2 regions of the Allobosea sp. F3-2 genome follow, and region 1 is predicted to be linked to the other one. Evidence: predicted binding sites of a transcription regulator. Region 1 holds the regulator's gene; the other holds the start of a gene.
What was found. The regulator PhoB, encoded in region 1, activates phosphate uptake and scavenging genes when phosphate is short. The targets are predictions, from matches to a motif close to TGTCATNNANCTGTCAT.
Positions count from the first base shown of each region.

Region 2: a site for PhoB is predicted at 1,910-1,926, ahead of FQV39_RS07490 (RNA degradosome polyphosphate kinase). Genes of this name have one in related genera too.

Region 1 is NZ_CP042331.1:5,483,342-5,492,823, forward strand. Features, by position in the region: gene pstS (phosphate ABC transporter substrate-binding protein PstS) at 1-433, shown strand, start outside; gene pstC (phosphate ABC transporter permease subunit PstC) at 608-1,582, shown strand; gene pstA (phosphate ABC transporter permease PstA) at 1,595-2,479, shown strand; gene pstB (phosphate ABC transporter ATP-binding protein PstB) at 2,519-3,325, shown strand; gene phoU (phosphate signaling complex protein PhoU) at 3,402-4,121, shown strand; gene phoB (phosphate regulon transcriptional regulator PhoB) at 4,387-5,085, shown strand; gene FQV39_RS25380 (hypothetical protein) at 5,193-5,372, shown strand; gene FQV39_RS25385 (hypothetical protein) at 5,385-5,588, shown strand; gene FQV39_RS25390 (DUF3175 domain-containing protein) at 5,634-5,918, opposite strand; gene FQV39_RS25395 (SpoIIAA family protein) at 5,935-6,321, opposite strand; gene FQV39_RS25400 (LysR family transcriptional regulator) at 6,376-7,299, opposite strand; gene argH (argininosuccinate lyase) at 7,395-8,810, shown strand; gene FQV39_RS25410 (amino acid ABC transporter permease) at 8,807-9,482, shown strand, end outside.
Region 2 is NZ_CP042331.1:1,611,898-1,621,379, reverse strand. Features, by position in the region: gene FQV39_RS07500 (AI-2E family transporter) at 43-1,152, shown strand; gene FQV39_RS07495 (HdaA/DnaA family protein) at 1,161-1,859, shown strand; gene FQV39_RS07490 (RNA degradosome polyphosphate kinase) at 1,986-4,181, shown strand; gene ppx (exopolyphosphatase) at 4,117-5,691, shown strand; gene metC (cystathionine beta-lyase) at 5,851-7,041, opposite strand; gene FQV39_RS07475 (amino acid ABC transporter substrate-binding protein) at 7,305-8,327, shown strand; gene FQV39_RS07470 (amino acid ABC transporter permease) at 8,893-9,482, shown strand, end outside.

The DNA.
Region 1 (9,482 bases):
CGTTTCCGCCTCGGTCAAGCAGGTCGCTAACTCGATCGGCTATGTCGAATACGCCTATGCCAAGCAGAACAAGCTCGCCCACGCCCTGGTGAAGAATGCCGACGGCAACTTCCCGGCGCCGGAAGAGAAGGCCTTCCAGGCCGCCGCCGCCAACGCCAACTGGCAGGAGCAGCCGGGCTTCGGTATCTCGCTCAACAACCAGAAGGGCGCGGATGCCTGGCCGATCACCTCGGCGACCTTCATCCTGGTTCATGCCAAGCCGGAGAAGCCGGAAGAGGTGCAGGCCGCGCTGAAGTTCTTCGACTGGGCCTACAAGAGCGGCGACAAGCTGGCGAGCGAGCTCGACTACGTCGCCCTGCCGTCGAACGTGAAGGATCAGGTCCGCAACGCCTGGAAGGGCGTGACCGACACCGCCGGCAAGCCGATCTTCTGATCGCTGCCAGCGACAAGGCGAGGCGGGCCAGTCCCGCCTTGCCGCAACTCTGAAGGCCCTCATCCTGAGGAGCTGCGCTCTCGCGGAGTGCTCTTCAGGATGAGGGCTGAGGCTGGATACCGCGCCGCGCAATCGGCCGGGGTAGCCTCTGCCACGACACCGGAGCCCCCGCGGATGACCGCAGCAACCGACATGACGAGCATTCCCGGCGCGAGGCCGGTCGCCCGCAAGACGCCGAAGGCGGGCTTCGACCTGTTCTTCCGCAATGCCAGCTTCGGGGCGGCGCTGCTCGTGCTGGTGCTGCTCGCCGGCATCATGATCTCGATGATCATCGGCGGCTGGCCGGCCTTCCGCGAGTTCGGCCTCGGCTTCATCACCTCCAGCGTCTGGGATACGCAGAACGAGCAGTACGGCGCCTGGCCGGCGATCGTCGGCACGCTCTCGACCGCGCTGATCGCTCTTGTCATCGGCGTGCCGCTCTCGCTCGGCATCGCGGTCTACCTGACCCAGCTCGCGCCGGCTTGGTTCAAGAAGCCGGTCGCCACCGCGATCGAGCTGCTCGCCGCCGTGCCCTCGATCATCTACGGCATGTGGGGGCTGTTCGTCTTCGTGCCGCTCTTCGCGGCCAATGTGCAGATTCCGGTCTCCAACATCGTCGAGGGCATGCCGATCCTCGGCACCATCCTCTACTCGCGCTCGCCCTCGGGCCTTGGCATCTTCACGGCCGGCTTCATCCTGGCCTTCATGATCGTGCCCTTCATCGCCTCGATCACCCGCGACATGCTGGAGCAGATCCCCTCCGTGCTGCGCGAGAGCGCCTATGGAATTGGGGCGACCACTTGGGAGGTCGTACGCCACGTGCTGGTGCCGCAGGCCGGCGTCTCGATCATCGGCGCGATCATGCTGGGTCTTGGCCGCGCGCTCGGCGAGACGATGGCCGTCACCTTCGTCGTCGGCAACGCCAACCGCCTGTCGGCCTCGATCCTCGATCCGGGCTCGACCATCGCCTCGCGCATCGCCAACGAGTTCAACGAAGCGATGGGGCTCCAGCTCAACGCGCTGATCGCGTTGGGCTGCATCCTGTTCTTCGTCACCTTCGTCGTCCTCGTCATCGCGCGACTGCTGGTCGCCCGCGTCAAGCGCTACTGAGGTCTTTCGTCCATGACCATGACGACCACGCCCCGCGAACTGCCCCACACCCCCTGGGGCCGCGTGCGCCAGTCCCGCCGCACCGCCGACCGGCTGATGAAGATCATCGCCACGGCCTTCACCTTCTGCGCCATCTTCGTGCTGTTCTGGATCCTCGGCATGCTGCTGGTGAAGGGCATCGGTGGGCTCTCGCTCGCCACCTTCACCGCGGTCACGCCCGGTCCGGGAACTGAAGGTGGCGGCCTCGCCAACGCCATCGTCGGCTCCTTCGTGCTGACCTTCCTCGGCATCGCCATCGCGACGCCGATCGGGGTGCTGGCCGGCACCTGGCTCGCCGAATACGGCAAGGGCTCGCAGCTCGCGAACCTGATCCGCTTCATCAATGACATCCTGCTCTCGGCGCCGTCGATCCTGATCGGCCTGTTCGTCTACGTCATCCTGGTCGAGCCCTTCCGCGGCTATTCCGGCTGGGCCGGCGGCGTGGCGCTCGGCATCATCGCGATCCCGGTCATCGTGCGCACGACCGAGGACATGCTGAACCTCGTCCCCGGCCCGCTGCGCGAGGCGGGGGCCGCGCTCGGCGCGCCACCTTCGGTCGTGATCACCAGCGTGACCTGGCGCGCCGCCAAGGCGGGCATGGTGACCGGCATCCTGCTGGCGCTCGCCCGCATCGCCGGCGAGACGGCGCCGCTGCTCTTCACCGCACTGAACAACAATTTCTGGTTCTCGCCCTCGCTGGCCGGCGGCGTCTCGAACCTGCCCGTCACCATCTACCAGTTCGCCTCTGCTCCCTACGAGAACTGGCAGCAGCTCGCCTGGGCCGGCTCGCTGATCATCACGATCTCGATCCTGCTGCTCTCGATCATTGCCCGCCGCATTGTCGCCGGTGGCAAATAAGACTTGAATCCAACCCGGTCGCGCCCGACCTTGAGGACCATGTCGATGCTTTCGACCCTTGAACTCTCCCCGCAGACGCTCGATGCCGAGGCTCCCATCCGGATCGCGGTGAAGAACCTCGATTTCTACTACGGCGAGCACAAGGCGCTGAAGAACATCAATCTCGATTTCCGCGACCGGCACGTCACGGCGCTGATCGGCCCGTCCGGCTGCGGCAAGTCGACCCTGCTGCGCATCTTCAACCGGATCTACTCGCTCTATCCGGAGCAGAAGGCCACCGGCGAGATCATGCTCGACGGGCGCAACATCATCTCGAACGACGTCGACGTGAACGAGCTGCGCTCGCGCGTCGGCATGGTGTTCCAGAAGCCGACGCCGTTCCCGATGTCGATCTACGACAACGTCGCCTTCGGCATCCGCCTCTACGAGAAGCCGCCGAAGTCCGAGCTCGACGACCGCGTCGAGGGCGCGCTGCGCCGCGCCGCGCTGTGGGACGAGGTCAAGGACAAGCTGAAGAGCTCCGGCATGGGCCTCTCCGGCGGTCAGCAGCAGCGCCTGTGCATCGCGCGCACCATCGCGCAGAAGCCGGAGGTGATTCTGTTCGACGAGCCGACCTCGGCGCTCGACCCGATCTCGACCGGCAAGATCGAGGATCTGCTGGAGCAGCTGAAGAGCGACTTCACCATCGCCATCGTGACGCACAACATGCAGCAGGCGGCACGCATCTCGCAGTACACCGCCTTCATGTATCTGGGCGAGGTCGTCGAATTCGCGCCGACCAATACCATCTTCATGAACCCGGCCAAGAAGCAGACGCAGGATTACGTCACCGGCCGGTTCGGCTGAGCGACATTTTGTTTTGCATCGGCTTTCCCGAAAACCGCCTGCCGTTTTTCGGGCCGATGCACCGGAGGACAACGCCATGACCGACCACATCGTCCGTTCCTACGACACCGATCTCGAAGGCATCCGCCGCAGCCTCGCCGAAATGGGCGGCATGGCCGAACGCATGCTCGGCGACTCCACCGTGGCGCTGGTGCGCCGCGATACCGGCCTTGCCCAGAAGATCATCACCGCCGACCAGCGCCTCGACAACCTCCAGCGCGAGGTCGAGGAAAAGGCGGTTTTGACCATCGCCCGGCGCCAGCCGCTCGCCAACGACCTGCGCGAACTGATCTCGGCGATCCGCATCGCCGCCGACATCGAGCGCGTCGGCGATCTCGCCAAGAACATCGCCAAGCGCGCCGTCGCCATCGCCGGCCAGTTCCAGCCGCCGCATCGCGCGGTGGTCGGGCTCGAGCACATCAGCCGCCTCGTACAGGCGCAGCTCAAGGACGTGCTTGACGCCTATGCCGCCGGCAACGAGCAAAAGGCGCTCGAGGTCTGGCGCCGCGACGACGAAATCGACGCGCTCTACACCTCGCTGTTCCGCGAACTCCTGACCTACATGATGGAAGATCCGCGCAACATCACCTTCTGCACGCATCTGCTGTTCTGCGCCAAGAACATCGAACGCATCGGCGACCACACCACCAACATCGCCGAGACGATCCATTATCTCATCACCGGCGACTCGCTCGACGTGAACCGGCCGAAGCTCGACACGACCAATATCGAAGTCGAGGCGGTCACGGGCAGCTAGGTTGGAGGGGACGATTGCGGATTGTGAGCCGCGGGCCGAGGAAGGCTCCTTCTTTCCCCACCCATCTCGGGCTTACCCGAGATGGGCATTTCCTGATGTCGAAGTCGGCAACAGCCGACTTCGATGTGGGGAAGGGTATGGGGATGGGGGGCGTCCCGCCTGGTGAGCGCTCGCCCGGTCGTTCGCCCCCCACCCCTGCCCCTCCCCACAAGGGGGAGGGATTCCCTGCGCCCTTCGTCAGAACAAACCCAATCGGAACCGCGCCATGGCCGCACGCATCCTGATCGTCGAGGACGAGGAGCCATTGACCCTGCTGCTGCGCTACAACCTCGAAGCCGAGGGCTTCGCGGTGGATAGCGTTGCGCGCGGGGACGATGCCGAACTGCATCTGCGCGATCACACGCCCGATCTCGTGTTGCTCGACTGGATGCTGCCGGGCCTCTCCGGCATCGAGCTTTGCCGCCGGCTGCGCTCGCGGCGCGATACCGAGCGCGTGCCGATCATCATGCTGACCGCACGCGGCGAGGAGACCGAGCGCGTGCGCGGGCTCGCGACCGGCGCCGACGACTATGTGGTGAAGCCGTTTTCGTTGCCGGAACTGATCGCGCGCATCCAGGCTCTGCTGCGCCGCGCCAAGCCTGGCCATGTTGCAGGACTGCTCGCCGCCGGCGACCTCGAACTCGATCGCACCACGCGGCGGGTCCGCCGCGCCGGCAGCGAACTGCATCTCGGCCCGACCGAGTTCAGGCTGCTGGAATTCCTGATGCAGGCGCCGGGCCGCGTTTACTCGCGCGCGCAGCTCCTCGACGCCGTCTGGGGCCGTGACGTCTATATCGACGAGCGCACCGTCGACGTCCATGTCGGCCGGCTGCGCAAGGCGATCACGCCCGCCAACTCCAAGGATCCGCTGCGTACGGTGCGCGGCGCCGGCTACGCCTTCGACGAGACTTTCGCGCGCAGCTGAGCGGCGCTCCAGCTGCACCCTCATTCGCAACTTGCGGTGAACCTTGCCTCCCCGCTCGCGTTGATCCTGAATGTCAACGCGAGCCAGAGGAGGTCGCCGTGAGCAAGATGCCGCCCATCCCGCCGGCCAGTCGAAGCGACAAGGGCCCGGGCGGGCCGGATCATGTGGAGCGGGATGTGCGTAGCGCCAGGGGTGGCGAGCGCCGGCCGAGCCAGCCTGACCAGCAGGGCCAGCAGGGCAATACCCGCATCAACACGACCCATCAGGGGTTCCAGCAGGACCGTTGAGGAGGCTGCCTAATGTCGACCTCGACCAAGGCGCCGCAAACCATCCGGCATGGTGGCCCCGGCGCCGCCCATCAGAATGCGAAGAAACCGCCGGAGATCCGCAAGCCGCCGGCCGACGATGAAAAACGGCAGCACTCTCGCGTTTCGGGAGGCGGTGGCGAGCGCGACAGCCACCATGGGCACGATCCGGCCCGCAAGGGTGGCAGGTCTCCGTGAGAATCCCTCTTCAGGATGATCCCTGAAGGATTCCGGCAGGGAGCCTCAGCCGTCGCGGTGGAAGAGGCGGCGCAAGCTATGCTTGGCCGCTTCCAGCGTCTTTCGCCGTTCGGCCGTCAGCTTCCGGCCGGCGCGGTTGATGTAGAAGGTCAGCATCGACATCGCCGAACGGTAGGGGCTCGACTTGCGCCGGCGGCTGTGTTCGGCCGACCGCTTCAGCGAACGCGCGATCCGTCGCGGATCGCCTTGCTTGAACACGGCCTTCTCGAGATCGAGCGCGTTGCTCCTGCTGGTGATATCGGCCGACCACCTGTGTTTGTGGGCGGGCATGGCGTCCTCCTGTCAGTCAGGCATTCGGTCCGCCCTCGATGTCACCGGCCCAGGTCAGCGCCGTTTCGTACTCCTCCGGTTTGAATGTGCGGACGGTCACGAAGGGGATCGCGGGGTTGAGCAGGTCGACGAAGGCGGTGAGCCAGCCCCTGTCGGTGATCACCGCCTCGCGCGGGAAGCGTTGCAGCTCCCAGAGCTTGCCGAGGCTGTAGCGCGCATCCTTCCAGGCGGCAGCCAATGTCATATCGGTGAAATCGGTGAGGTCGGCGAGGATGCCGACTTTCTCGTGTCGTGCGAGCTTCGCCTCGATATCGGCCACGATCCCATCGAGATCGTCGCTGGTCAGCGTCTGCGACAGGCGGTAGGCGCCGACATGGTCAGGGGCAGGCAGAATGGTGAACATGGCTCCTCCTTGCTCAAGACAACGCGGAGCAAGAGTTGAAGTTTCCTGCGATGATCAGGCCGCCACGGGAGCACGGGTGGCGGCGTCGAACCGGGATGCCTCGGAGCGCAGCCAGCCGATGAATTCATCGAGGCCGGGGCGATGAGGCTGGCCCAGCGGGTGCGTGAGCCAGCAGCCCGTCGCGCTGGTGAAGCCGAGGCCGAGCGGGTTGACGAGCGCGCCCGAGGCCAACTCGTCCGCCACGTAGCAGCGCGGCGTCAGCGCGACGCCCAAACCCGCGACGGCGGCGCTGATGATGACGGAGTAATAGCCGTAGCGTACGGTATGCTCCGGCACGGCACCACGCAGGTCGTGCGCCTCGGTGAACTCGGCCCAGAAGGTCGGCATCTGGAAATGCTGCAGCAGCGTCATCTTCTGGATGTCGGCGGCGCGACGAAAGCCGCCCATGCGCTCCACGAGGCCAGGCGCGGCGACGAGGGCGACGTCGCGGCCGAACAGGTAGTGCGCCTCCTTGCCGGGCCAGGGCGGAACGCCATGAGCGATCTCGATATCCGGCTCTTCAGTCTCGCTCTCGCTGACATAGTTGGTGAACTGGACGTCGACGCCGGGATGCGCCGCAGCGAAGGCGGGAAAGCGGGCCATCAGCCAGCGCTCGCCGACGATTGCGACCATATGCAGCCGGATTGGCCGGGCGATGGCTGCGCGCTCGGCCAGGCGCCTGGCGCCACGCTCCATCTGCTCCAGCGCCGCTTCGGCATAGGGCAGGTAGATCGCGCCGGCTTCGGTCAGCTTGAGTCCGAGCGGGCTGCGGTCGAACAGCACGGTGCCGAGATGGTGTTCCAGCGACAGGATCTGCTTGGAGACGGCACTCTGGGTCAGGTTGACGACCAGGGCGGCGCGGGCGGTCGAGCCCAACCTCGCAACCGTGGTGAAAGCCCGCAGCGCGGTCGATGACGGGGGAGGCCGGCCGGCGGCCATGGGGTATTCCTTTTTGGACTATCGCGGCGGAGATCGTTTCGTTTGCTGGCGTCTCGGTCAAGAGGCCATTCTTCCCTAAGGGAGGACCAAGCATCATGAACCAGACGACCCGCCTGTGGGGCGGACGCTTCCGCAAGCCGCCGGATCCACGGCTGATGAAGCTGTCGAGCGCGGCCGGCGAGCACGCCAGGCTGGTGCCGCAGGATGTCGCGGGCGGCAAGGCGCACGCCGCCGAACTCGGACGCGCGGGACTGCTGACGACGCAGGAACTCGACACCATTCTGACCGCGCTCGATGCGATCGCGCGGGACACGGTCGAAGGTCGGATCGCACCGGGGCCGCAGGACGAGGATGTCCATACCTTCATCGAGCGCATCCTGACCGAGCGGATCGGCTCGACCGGCGCCAAGCTGCGGGCCGGGCGCTCGCGCAACGACCAGGCCGCCAACAACCTCAAGCTCTATCTGCGTGCGAAATCGCGCGCGCTGGCGGGAATGCTGGCGGAGCTGCTCGACGCCATCGCCGATCAGGCCGAACTGCACGCAGCTTCGGTCAGCCCCGGCTTCACCCATCTCCAGAGCGCCCAGCCGGTCACCTTCGGCCACTGGCTGATGGCGCATGGCCAGGTGTTAATGCGCGACGCTTCGCGCCTGACCGACTGGGAGAAGCGCTCCGGCCAGTCCCCGCTCGGTGCGGCAGCGCTCGCCGGCTCGGCGATCACGCTCAATCCCGAACTCAGCGCCAAGGCGCTCGGCTATGACGGGCCGTTCGAGAATTCGGTCGATGCGGTCGGTGCGCGCGACCATGTCGCGGAGTTCCTGTTCGTCGCCGCCATGCTGGCGACGAACCTGTCGCGGCTCGCCGAGGAGGTGACGCTGTGGGCCTCCCGGCAATTCGCCTGGGTGACGCTGGACGACGCCTTCGCCACCGGCTCCTCGATCATGCCGCAGAAGAAGAACCCGGATATCGCGGAAATCTCGCGCGGCCGGGCGGCGCGGCTGACCGGCGATCTCGTCGCCATGCTCGGAGCGTTGAAGGGGCTGCCGCTTTCCTATAACCGCGACCTCGCCGAGGACAAGCACGCTGCCTTCGACGCCGTTGACGTGCTGGAAGAGGTGCTGCCGGCCTTCGCCGGGCTGATCGCCAGCATGAGCGCCGACGCCAAGACAATGCGCGCCCAGGCCGGTTCCGGTTTCGCGCTGGCGACCGAGGTGGCGGATCATCTCGCCCGCAAGGGCGTGCCTTTCGCCGAGGCGCATGAGATCACGGGGGCGCTGGTGCGCTATTGCGAGGAAATGGGCCGGGAGCTGGAGTCGCTCGATGCGGTCGACCTCAGGGCGGTCGATCCGCGGCTCGATGCCGGGGTGCTCGACCATCTGACGCTCGATGCCGCGGTCGCCGCGCGCAGCGGCCATGGCGGCACCGCGCCCGAGCGCGTGCGCGAACAGATCGCCCGCTTCCGCGACAAGCTTGCCGCCCTCGAAACCTGGAGCCGGGAGACGGGCCAATGAGCGTCGCCACTTCGCCGATCAGCCGCCGCGACCTCGCCCAGGTCTCGCATCTGAGAATCGTGCCGCGGCGCTTTTACGGGCGCTGGGTCGCGTCAGCGATCATCCTCGCCATCCTCGCCTGGGTGGTGATGGCCTTCGTCGAGGGTGATATCGCCTGGCCGGTGGTCCGACAGTTCTTCACCGCGCCGGCGATCCTCTCGGGCCTCGGCAACACGCTGATCATGACCGTCTGCGCCATGGCGCTCGGCATCGTGCTCGGTGTGATCTTCGCGATCATGTACATGTCGCCGAACCCGGTGCTGCGCAGCGTGGCGCTGTTCTACATCTGGTTCTTCCGCGGCACGCCGCTGCTGCTGCAGCTCCTGATCTGGTTCAACCTGGCGCTGGTCTTCCCGACCATCGGCATTCCCGGCCTGTTCTCCTGGCGCACGATCGATGTGATCGGCCCGTTCATGGCGACGCTGCTCGGGCTCGGCATGAACCAGGGCGCCTACACCGCCGAGGTGGTGCGCGGCGGCATCCTCTCCGTCGACACCGGCCAGACCGAAGCCGCCAAGGCGATCGGCATGACCCGGCTGACGACGCTGCGCCGGATCGTGCTGCCGCAGGCGATGCGCGTCATCATCCCGCCGGTCGGCAACGAGGTGATCAGCATGGTCAAGCTGACCTCGG
Region 2 (9,482 bases), 2.5 Mb from region 1:
TTGTCCCATTCCGCTGGTCGGATAGGCGAAAGAGGCTGATCGATGACGTTGCAGCGCCAGATCGGCTTTTGGCTGGGCTCCCTCCTGGTCTTCATCCTCCTGCTCGTGCTTTTGCGCGATATCCTGCTGCCTTTCATCGCGGCACTGGCGCTCGCCTATCTGCTCGACCCGCTGGCCGACAGGCTGGAGCGGATGGGCATGAACCGGCTGACCGCGACTATCGTCATCCTTGTCGTCTTCCTCATCATCTTCGTGATCGCGCTGGTGCTGCTGGCGCCGCTGCTCGGCCGGCAGCTCGCCGGGCTCGTCGACCGCCTGCCTTCCGATGCGGCCAAGTTGCAGGCGCTGGTAATGGAGAAGGGCTTCCCCTGGCTCGAGCGCCTGGGAGCCGGAAACCTGCAGCAGGAAGCGCAGAACTCGCTCGGAAACCTCGTCGGCGAGGCGACCAAATGGGTCGGCGGCCTGCTGCAATCGCTCTGGAGCGGCGGCACCGCCATCGTCGGCGTGTTCTCGCTCTTGGTTCTGACGCCGGTCATCGCCTTCTACCTGCTGGTCGACTGGGACCGGATGGTCGCGACCGTCGACAGCTGGCTGCCGCTCGATCATCGCGACACCATTCGCGGCCTGCTGCATGAGATGGACATGGCCATCGCCGGCTTCCTGCGCGGCCAGGCGCTCGTCTGCCTGCTGCTGGGCACCTTCTACGCGATTGGGCTGAGCATCATCGGCGTCAATTTCGGCGCGCTGATCGGCATCATCTCGGGCTTCCTCTCCTTTATCCCCTATGTCGGCTCGCTGACCGGGCTCGTGCTCTCGGTTGGCGTGGCGATCGTGCAGTTCTGGCCGGACTGGACCTGGCCGCTCGCGACGCTCGGCGTCTTCCTCGCCGGCCAGTTCCTTGAAGGAAACATCTTCCAGCCGAAATTCGTCGGTGACTCGATCGGCGTGCATCCGGTCTGGCTGATGTTCGCGCTGCTCGCCTTCGGCTCGCTGTTCGGCTTCGTCGGCCTGCTGCTGGCGGTGCCGCTTGCGGCGGTGATCGGCGTGCTCTGCCGCTTCGCGCTGCGGCAATATCTCGCCAGCAACCTCTACCACGGTGTGGGTACCAAGCGTGCGGCCCGAGCCAAGCCGAGCGCCGACGCCGAACTCTGAAATACGTCATGTCCGAAATTCCACCGCGCCCGCGCCAGCTCGCTTTCGACCTGCCGGTCGACAGCCGCCATGGCGTCGAGGATTTCCTGGTCGGCCCGTCCAACGAGGCCGCCTACGGTCTGGTCGAGCGCTGGCCGCAATGGCCCGACGCCTGGCTGCGTCTCACGGGGCCGGAAGGCGCCGGCAAGACCCATCTCGCCGCGATCTGGGCCCGCGCTGCCCATGCCTGGACGATTCGAGCCACGGAGCTGACCGAGGCGAAGGTCCCACACCTTGTCTCCGGCGGCGCCCTTGTCGTCGAGGATTGCGACGCCGGTCCGCTCGACGAGGCCGCGCTCTTTCACCTGATGAACGCGATGAAGGCCCGCGGTGGGCATCTGCTGCTGACGGCGCGCACCGAGCCCGATCGCTGGGGCTTGCGCGTGCCGGACCTGCTGTCGCGGCTGCGGCTCGCGCCGGGCGCCACGATCGAGCCGCCCGATGACGGGCTGCTGCGTGCGCTGCTCGTCAAGCTCTTCATCGACCGCCAGCTCGTCGTCGACACGGCGGTCATCGAGGCGCTGGCGCTACGGATGGAGCGCTCCTTCGCCGCCGCGCGGCAGGTGGTCGACCGTCTTGATCGCGTCGCGCTGGAGCGTGGCCGGCGCGTCACGCGCCCGCTGGTGCAGGAAGTGCTGTCGGAATGGTTTCCGGATGAGCCCGGCTAAAGAGAATGCGCTTGCAGAGCGGCCATGCCGTCATGCGAAATCATCTCGCCCGTCATCGAACTGTCACGCTAGAATGGCTTCAACGGCGCCATGACCGAAAAGACGATCAGGACACGGGTGAAGCGCATGACTCTCGAAGCCGTGATCGACGAGCCGGAGAGGCTCTCCAGCGAGGCCGAAGCGGCGCCGCTGCGCCAGCAGCCCGAGCGCTTCATGAACCGCGAGCTGTCCTGGCTGCAGTTCAACCGTCGTGTCATGGAGGAGGCCTCGAACCGCAGCCACCCGCTGCTGGAGCAGCTGCGCTTCCTTTCGATCTCGGCGAACAATCTCGACGAATTCTTCATGGTCCGTGTCTCCGGCCTGCGCGAGCAGCTCAAGGCCGGCGTGACCACGCCGAGCCAGGACGGCCTCACCCCGGCCGAGCAGCTCGTCGCGATCGGCCAGGCGGTCATGGCTCTGACCGACGACCAGCAGGCGCGCTGGGCGGAACTTCGCCACGATCTGCACGGGAATCGCATCCACCTGCTGCAGCCGGGTGATATCGGCTCGCAGGACCGGATCTGGCTGGAGGACTACTTTCTCAACTACGTCTTCCCGGTGCTGACGCCGCTGGCGATCGACCCGGCGCACCCGTTCCCCTTCATCCCCAATCTCGGCTTCACCATCGCGCTGGCGCTGGAGCGCAAGAGCGACGGGCGCCAGCTCGACGCGCTGATCCGCGTGCCGGTCAAGATCGACCGCTTCATCGAGCTGCCCGATCTGGCCCGCGAGGGGCTGCACCGCTTCATTACACTCGAAGATGCGGTCTCGCTCTTCATCGGCAAGCTCTTCCCCGGCTACGAGGTCAAGGGTACTGGCTCCTTCCGCGTCATCCGCGATTCCGATCTCGACATCGAGGAGGAGGCGGAGGATCTCGTCCGGGTCTTCGAGACCATGCTGAAGCAGCGCCGCCTCGGCGTCGTGATCCGGCTCGAACTCTCGACCGGCATGCCCGACCACCTGCGCCGGCTGATCGTGCGCGAGCTCAAGGTCGACAGCGACGAGGTCGTCGAGGTCAACGGCATGATCGGCCTGAACGAGCTCTCCCAGCTTGTCGGCGTCGACCGGCCGGACCTGAAGTTCAAGCCCTACAACGCTCGCTTCCCCGAGCGCATCCGTGAGCATGGCGGCGACTGCCTCGCTGCGATCCGCCAGAAGGATCTGCTCGTCCACCACCCTTATGAAAGCTTCGACGTCGTCGTGCAGTTTCTGCAGCAGGCGGCGCGCGATCCCAACGTCGTCGCGATCAAGCAGACGCTCTACCGCACTTCGGCCAATTCGCCGATCGTCAAGGCGCTGACGGAAGCCGCGGAGGCCGGCAAATCCGTCACCGCCCTGGTCGAGCTCAAGGCGCGCTTCGATGAAGAGGCGAACATCCGCTGGGCGAAGGAGATGGAGCGCGCCGGCGTCCAGGTCGTCTACGGCTTCATCGAGCTCAAGACCCACGCCAAGCTCTCGCTGGTCGTGCGGCGCGAAGCCGGCCAGCTCGTCAGCTACTGCCACATCGCGACCGGCAACTACCACCCGATCACGGCCCGCATCTATACCGACGTCTCCTTCTTCACCGCCGACCCGGTGCTGTCGCAGGATGTCGCCCGTGTCTTCAATTTCATCACCGGCTATGCCGAGCCGGCCGGGCTGGAACGCATGGCCGTCTCGCCGACAAGCCTCAAGCAGCGCCTGCTCGACGACATCGCCGAGGAGGTCGCCCATGTGAAGGCCGGCCGCAAGGGCGCGATCTGGGGCAAGTGCAATTCGCTGGTCGATCCCGAGATCATCGACGCGCTCTATGACGCCAGTCAGGCCGGCGTCGAGATCGACTTCGTCGTGCGCGGCATCTGCTGCCTGCGGCCGGGCCTGCCCGGCCTGTCGGAGAACATTCGCGTCAAGTCGATCATCGGGCGCTTCCTCGAGCACACCCGCGTCTATGCCTTCGGGGCCGGCCACGGCATGCCTTCGCCCAAGGCCAAGGTCTACATCTCCTCGGCCGACCTGATGCCGCGCAATCTCGACCGGCGCGTCGAGGCGCTGACGCCGATCCTCAATCCGACCGTGCATCAGCAGCTGCTCGATCAGATCATGTTGGCCAACCTGCTCGACAACGAGCAGAGCTGGACGATATTGCCCGATGGCGGCTCGCGCCGCATTGTCCTCGCGCCGAACGAAGAGCCGTTCAACGCGCATAAGTACTTCATGACAAACCCGAGCCTGTCCGGACGTGGAAAATCTCTCTCCAATTCAAGTCCTCGCTCCCTTACGCGCCGGGGAGGCCGTAAAGCCTGAGCTGAGGCACGCGCCGGGGCGGCTCGCGCTCGCCGACACCATCGCCATCGTCGATATCGGCTCGAACTCCGTGCGTCTCGTCGTCTACGAGATGCTGGCCCGGGCGCCGTCGCAGGTCTTCAACGAGAAGGAGATGGCTGGTCTCGGCCGGCAGGTCGCCACGACCGGCCGGCTGGCGGGGGACGCCATCGAGAAGGCGATCCAGGCTCTCGTGCGCTTCCGCATCCTCTGCGAGGCGATGCATGTCGGCGAACTCCGCGTCATCGCCACCGCGGCTGCGCGTTACGCCGAGAACGGGCCGGACTTCATCGCCCGCGCGGAGGAGGCGATCGGCCAGCCGATCGAGCTGATTTCCGGCGGCCGTGAGGCGATTCTCTCGGGCCTTGGCGTGATCTCCGGTTTCGATTCTCCCAACGGTGTCGTGGGCGATCTCGGCGGCGGCAGCCTGGAGCTGATTTCTGTGAAGAACGGCGCAGTAGGGAAGGGTGCCAGCGTCCCCCTCGGCGGTCTTGCCCTGCTCGATCGCTCGAAGGGCTCGATCCGGGCGGCCGAGAAGATCGTGAAGGACGAGCTCGATAAGCTGCCGCAGCTCGCCGCGATGAAGGGCCGGGATTTCTTCGCCGTCGGCGGCACCTGGCGCGCGCTTGCGACGCTCCATCAGCGTCGCGCGAGCTACCCGCTCAACGTCATGCATGGCTACACCATCCCGCCCAAGGATGCGGTCGATTTCGTCAAGCTGGTCGAGCGGGCCGATGCATCGGTGCTCGACGCCATCGATTCGGTCTCCTCGGCGCGCCGGCCGCTGCTCGCCTATGGGGCGCTGGTGCTCGACGAACTGATCAAGCGCGGCAAGCCGCGCAACATCATCATCTCGGCACAGGGCGTGCGCGAGGGGCTCCTGCATGAGCAGCTCTCGCCGGAGGAACAGACCGCCGACCCGCTGCTGCAGGCGGCGCGCGACTACAATCTCCTGCGCGCCCGCGACCCGCGTCACGCCGCTGACCTCATCGCCTGGACGGGTGGAATTCTCGAAACGGCAGGGCTTGCGCAGGACGAGCCCTCAGGCCGTCTGATCGAGACCGTCTGCCTGCTCTCCGACATCGGCTGGCGTGCCCATCCGGACTATCGCGGCGAGCAGAGCATGAACGTCATTGCCCATGCCTATTTCACCGGCATCGACCATCTCGGGCGCGCCTTCCTGGCGATGACGATCTTCCATCGCTATGCCGGGCTTAAGGCGAGTTCCCCGGCGGCGGAAGGCCTGAAGACATTGCTGCCGCCGGCGCTGCTGGCGCGTGCGGTGTTGATCGCCGCGATCTTCCGCGTTGCCTATCTCTTGTCAGCCGGCATGGCCGGCATCCTGCCGCGCATCCCGGCGACCTGCGTCGACAATCGCCTGCTCCTGCGCTTTCCGGAAGACCTCGCTTCCCTGGCGAGCGAGCGCGTCGAGGGCCGGCTCAAGCAGCTTGCCAAGCTGCTCGGGCGCGACTTCGAGATCGGCCGGCTCTGAGGCTCCTCTCCCCGGGCGTCAGGCTCGGGCTCGACCCGAGCATCTCCTGCAAGAGATTCTCGGGTCTGCGCGGAGTTTATCCTTGGGCCGACCGAAGGTCGGACCCGAGGGCTTCGCCCGAGAATGACGGCGAGGAGGCTCCCGTTCCGCGGTCGGCACTCAGCTTGCCGCACGCAGTCGCGCGAAGCCGGCGTCGAGATCGGCTTTCAGGTCCTCGATATCTTCGAGGCCAATATGGAGGCGGACCGTCGGCCCCTTGAAATCGGGCTTGGTCGCCGTGCGGTAGTCCTTGCAGTCGAAGGGCAGGACGAGGCTCTCATAGCCACCCCAGGAGGCGCCGATGCCGAAGAGGGTCAGCCCGTCGAGCATCGCGCCGACCGCCTTCATCGAGACGGGCTTCAGCTCGATCGTGAAGAGCGAGGAGGCGCCGGTGAAGTCGCGCTTCCAGATCTCGTGCCCCGGCGCGCCCGGAAGGGCGGGGTGGAGGACACGGGCGACCTCGGGGCGTTCGCGCAGCCATTCGGCCATGGCGATGCCCGCGGGCATCTGTTCCTTGAGTCTGATAGCCATGGTCCGCATGCCGCGCAGCGTCAGGAAGGCGTCTTCCGGCGCGACGATCAGCCCGAGCTGATTCCAGGCCGCGCGCAGCTTCTTGAACAGTTCCGGCGTGCGCGCCGAGATGGTGCCGATCAGCACGTCGGAATGAGCGGCGTAGTATTTGGTGCCGGCCTGCACCGAGTAGTCGACGCCGAACTTGTGGGCATCGAAGAACAGCGGCGTCGCCCAGGTGTTGTCGATCGCGACCAGGATGTCGCGTTCATGCGCCGCCGCGACGATGGCCGGGATGTCCTGCATCTCGAAGGTCTGGGAACCAGGCGCCTCGGTCCAGACAGCCTTGGTGTTCGGCTTGAACAGCTTGGCGACGTCGCCGCCGATCAGCGGGTCGTAATAGGTGATCTCGACCCCCATCCGCTTCAGGAAGGTATCGCAGAAAATGCGCGTCGGACGGTAGACGCTGTCCGTCACCAGCACATGGTCGCCGGCGGAGAGCATGGTCAGGAAGGCGAGCGTGCAGGCCATCAGTCCCGACGGCGTGACGACCACGCCGGCTCCGCCCTCGATTGTATTGGCCGCCGCCATCAGCGCGTCGAGCGTCGGGTTGCCGTCCGTGCCATAGGTGTAGCGCGCCTTGCGGACCAGGAAGTCCTCGGTGTTCGGGTAGACGACCGTCGAGCCTCGTACGATAGGCGGATTGACAAAGCCGTAGCTATCGTCGGGGTCGCGCCCGGCCAGCACGAGGCGCGTCCGCTCGCCGAGGCGCGCAAATTCAGGCGAAGACAGCTTTTTCATGGAAATGGCAGGTCTCGAAGGCAAGAAGACGCAGTCGGGCTTGACCACACCCCACAAACTCGCATGTGATGTATGCGGTGAACAAGGGGCGCCGAGGGCGGATGGCGGTTGCTTGACGCTCATGGGTCGCTCTGGCAATCGACGCCGCAACGGGGGCGCCGCACCAAACGTAAGGCTAATCGAGCAGCGAAAATGCTGCCAGCGGCGAGACCGGGATGGCGTTCGGCGCAAGCCGGAAACGTGGCTTCAATGGGAGAGTACCGATGAAAAAGTTTGTAGCAGCCGCCCTTGCGGCAGGAATCGGCCTGGCGATTTCCGCAACTGCGGCTTCGGCCCAGGCGACGCTCGCGCAGGTCAAGCAACGCGGTATCCTGAATTGCGGCTCGAACACTGGCCTTGCCGGCTTTGGCGTGCCGGATGCGCAGGGCAATTGGAAGGGGCTCGACGTCGATCTCTGCCGCGCGATCGCGGCGACGATCTTCAACGACCCGAACAAAGTGAAGTTCATCCCGCTTTCGGCCAAGGACCGCTTCACGGCGCTCCAGTCGGGCGAGATTGACGTGCTGGTGCGCAACTCAACCTGGACGATGACGCGCGACGCCTCGCTCGGCCTGCTCTTCACCGGCGTCAACTACTATGACGGCCAGGGCTTCATGGTCCGCAAGAAGCTCGGCGTGAATTCGGCCCTGCAGCTCTCGGGCGCTTCGGTCTGCACCCAGCAGGGCACCACCACCGAGCTCAACCTCGCCGACTACTTCCGCGCCAACAACCTGAAATACGAGGTCGTGGCCTTCGCGACCTCCGACGAGACGGTCAAGGCCTATGACGCCGGCCGCTGCGACGCCTTCACCACCGACGCCTCGGGCCTCTATGCCGAGCGCCTGAAGCTCACCAACCCGGACGACCACCTCGTCCTGCCGGAGATCATCTCCAAGGAGCCGCTCGGCCCGTCCGTCCGCAATAACGACCCGCAGTGGTTCAATCTGGTGAAGTGGGTCCACTTCGCCATGCTGAACGCCGAAGAGCTCGGCGTCACCCAGGCGAATGTCGACCAGCAGCTCAAGGCCGACAACCCGGAGATCAAGCGCCTGCTCGGCACCGAGGGCAAGTTCGGCGAGCAGGTCGGCCTGACGCCGGACTGGGTCGTGCGCATCGTCAAGCTCGTCGGCAATTATGGCGAATCGTTCGAGCGCAACGTCGGCCAGGGCTCGCTGCTCAAGATCGCCCGCGGTCAGAACGCGCTCTGGACCAAGGGTGGCCTGCAGTACGCTCCGCCGGTTCGCTGATGCATTCACGGGGCGCCGGGTAGACCGGCGCCTCGTTTGTCTTACGGCCTGAAGCGGCCGCACCCCGCCGCGAGCCGCTCTCGAAGCGTTTCGCGGCGTTCGTGTATCAGCTCCGGATCAGGGCAATCCAACGGATTGCGAAGCGCCGCAATGCGTTAACGGGATTGTTCGTTGACGACGCGGTTTCGGGCGCGCAGAGATTCCAGACCAGCGCCGGACGGCAGCAGGCGCGGTTGGTCCGGGAATTGCTGCTCGGGATTTTGCTTCAGCAGGGCTTGCCGTGTCGGCATTTGCTGCTCAAGATTTGTTCAATCGGGGAGAGCGGGACAAACCTGCTCCGAACAGGGGAACGGCATGAAGACAGAGAGCATCACTGCCGCCAGCGCGGCAGCTATCGGCGTCGGTATCGCGTCGGGTTCGTGAACGACGGCGGGGCTCGCATGGCGCGCCCTTCCGGCAAGAAGCTCACAAAAAAAGCGCGGCACGGACAACAAGACGACCTCGGCGCAACCGCACAGCCGCAGGATCACCGGCCGCCACAAGCGAAGCAAAAAGGGCGTGACAAGTGTCGAGCATTCCCGACCAAACGGTATCACCCGGCAAGGCGTCGTTGTTTTACGACCCCAAGATCCGAGGCTATGTCTATCAGATCGCTCTGCTGGCGATCGTCGGCTTCCTGATCTGGTCGGCGGCATCCAACGCCATCGAGAACCTGCGTGCGCAGAAGATCGCCTCAGGCTTCGGCTTCTGGCACAACGCCGCCGGATTCGACGTCAACCAGAAGCTGATCCCATTCTCGGCCCAGGGTGGCTCGACCTATGGTCAGGCCTTCCTGGTCGGCCTGCTCAACACGCTGCTCGTTGCCGCCCTCGGCATCGTCTTCGCCACCATCATCGGCTTCACCGTCGGCGTGGCGCGGCTATCGAACAACTGGATCGTCTCCAAGCTGGCGATGATCTATGTCGAGGTCATCCGCAACATCCCGCTGCTGCTCCAGCTCTTCTTCTGGTACAACGCGGTGCTGAAGCCTCTGCCGGACGCCCGCAACTCGATCGCGCTGCCTGGCAGCATCTATCTCAACAATCGCGGCATCATCCTGCCGAGCCCGCAATTTGCGCCAGCCTTCGAGGCGGTCGTCATCGCCTTCATCGTCGG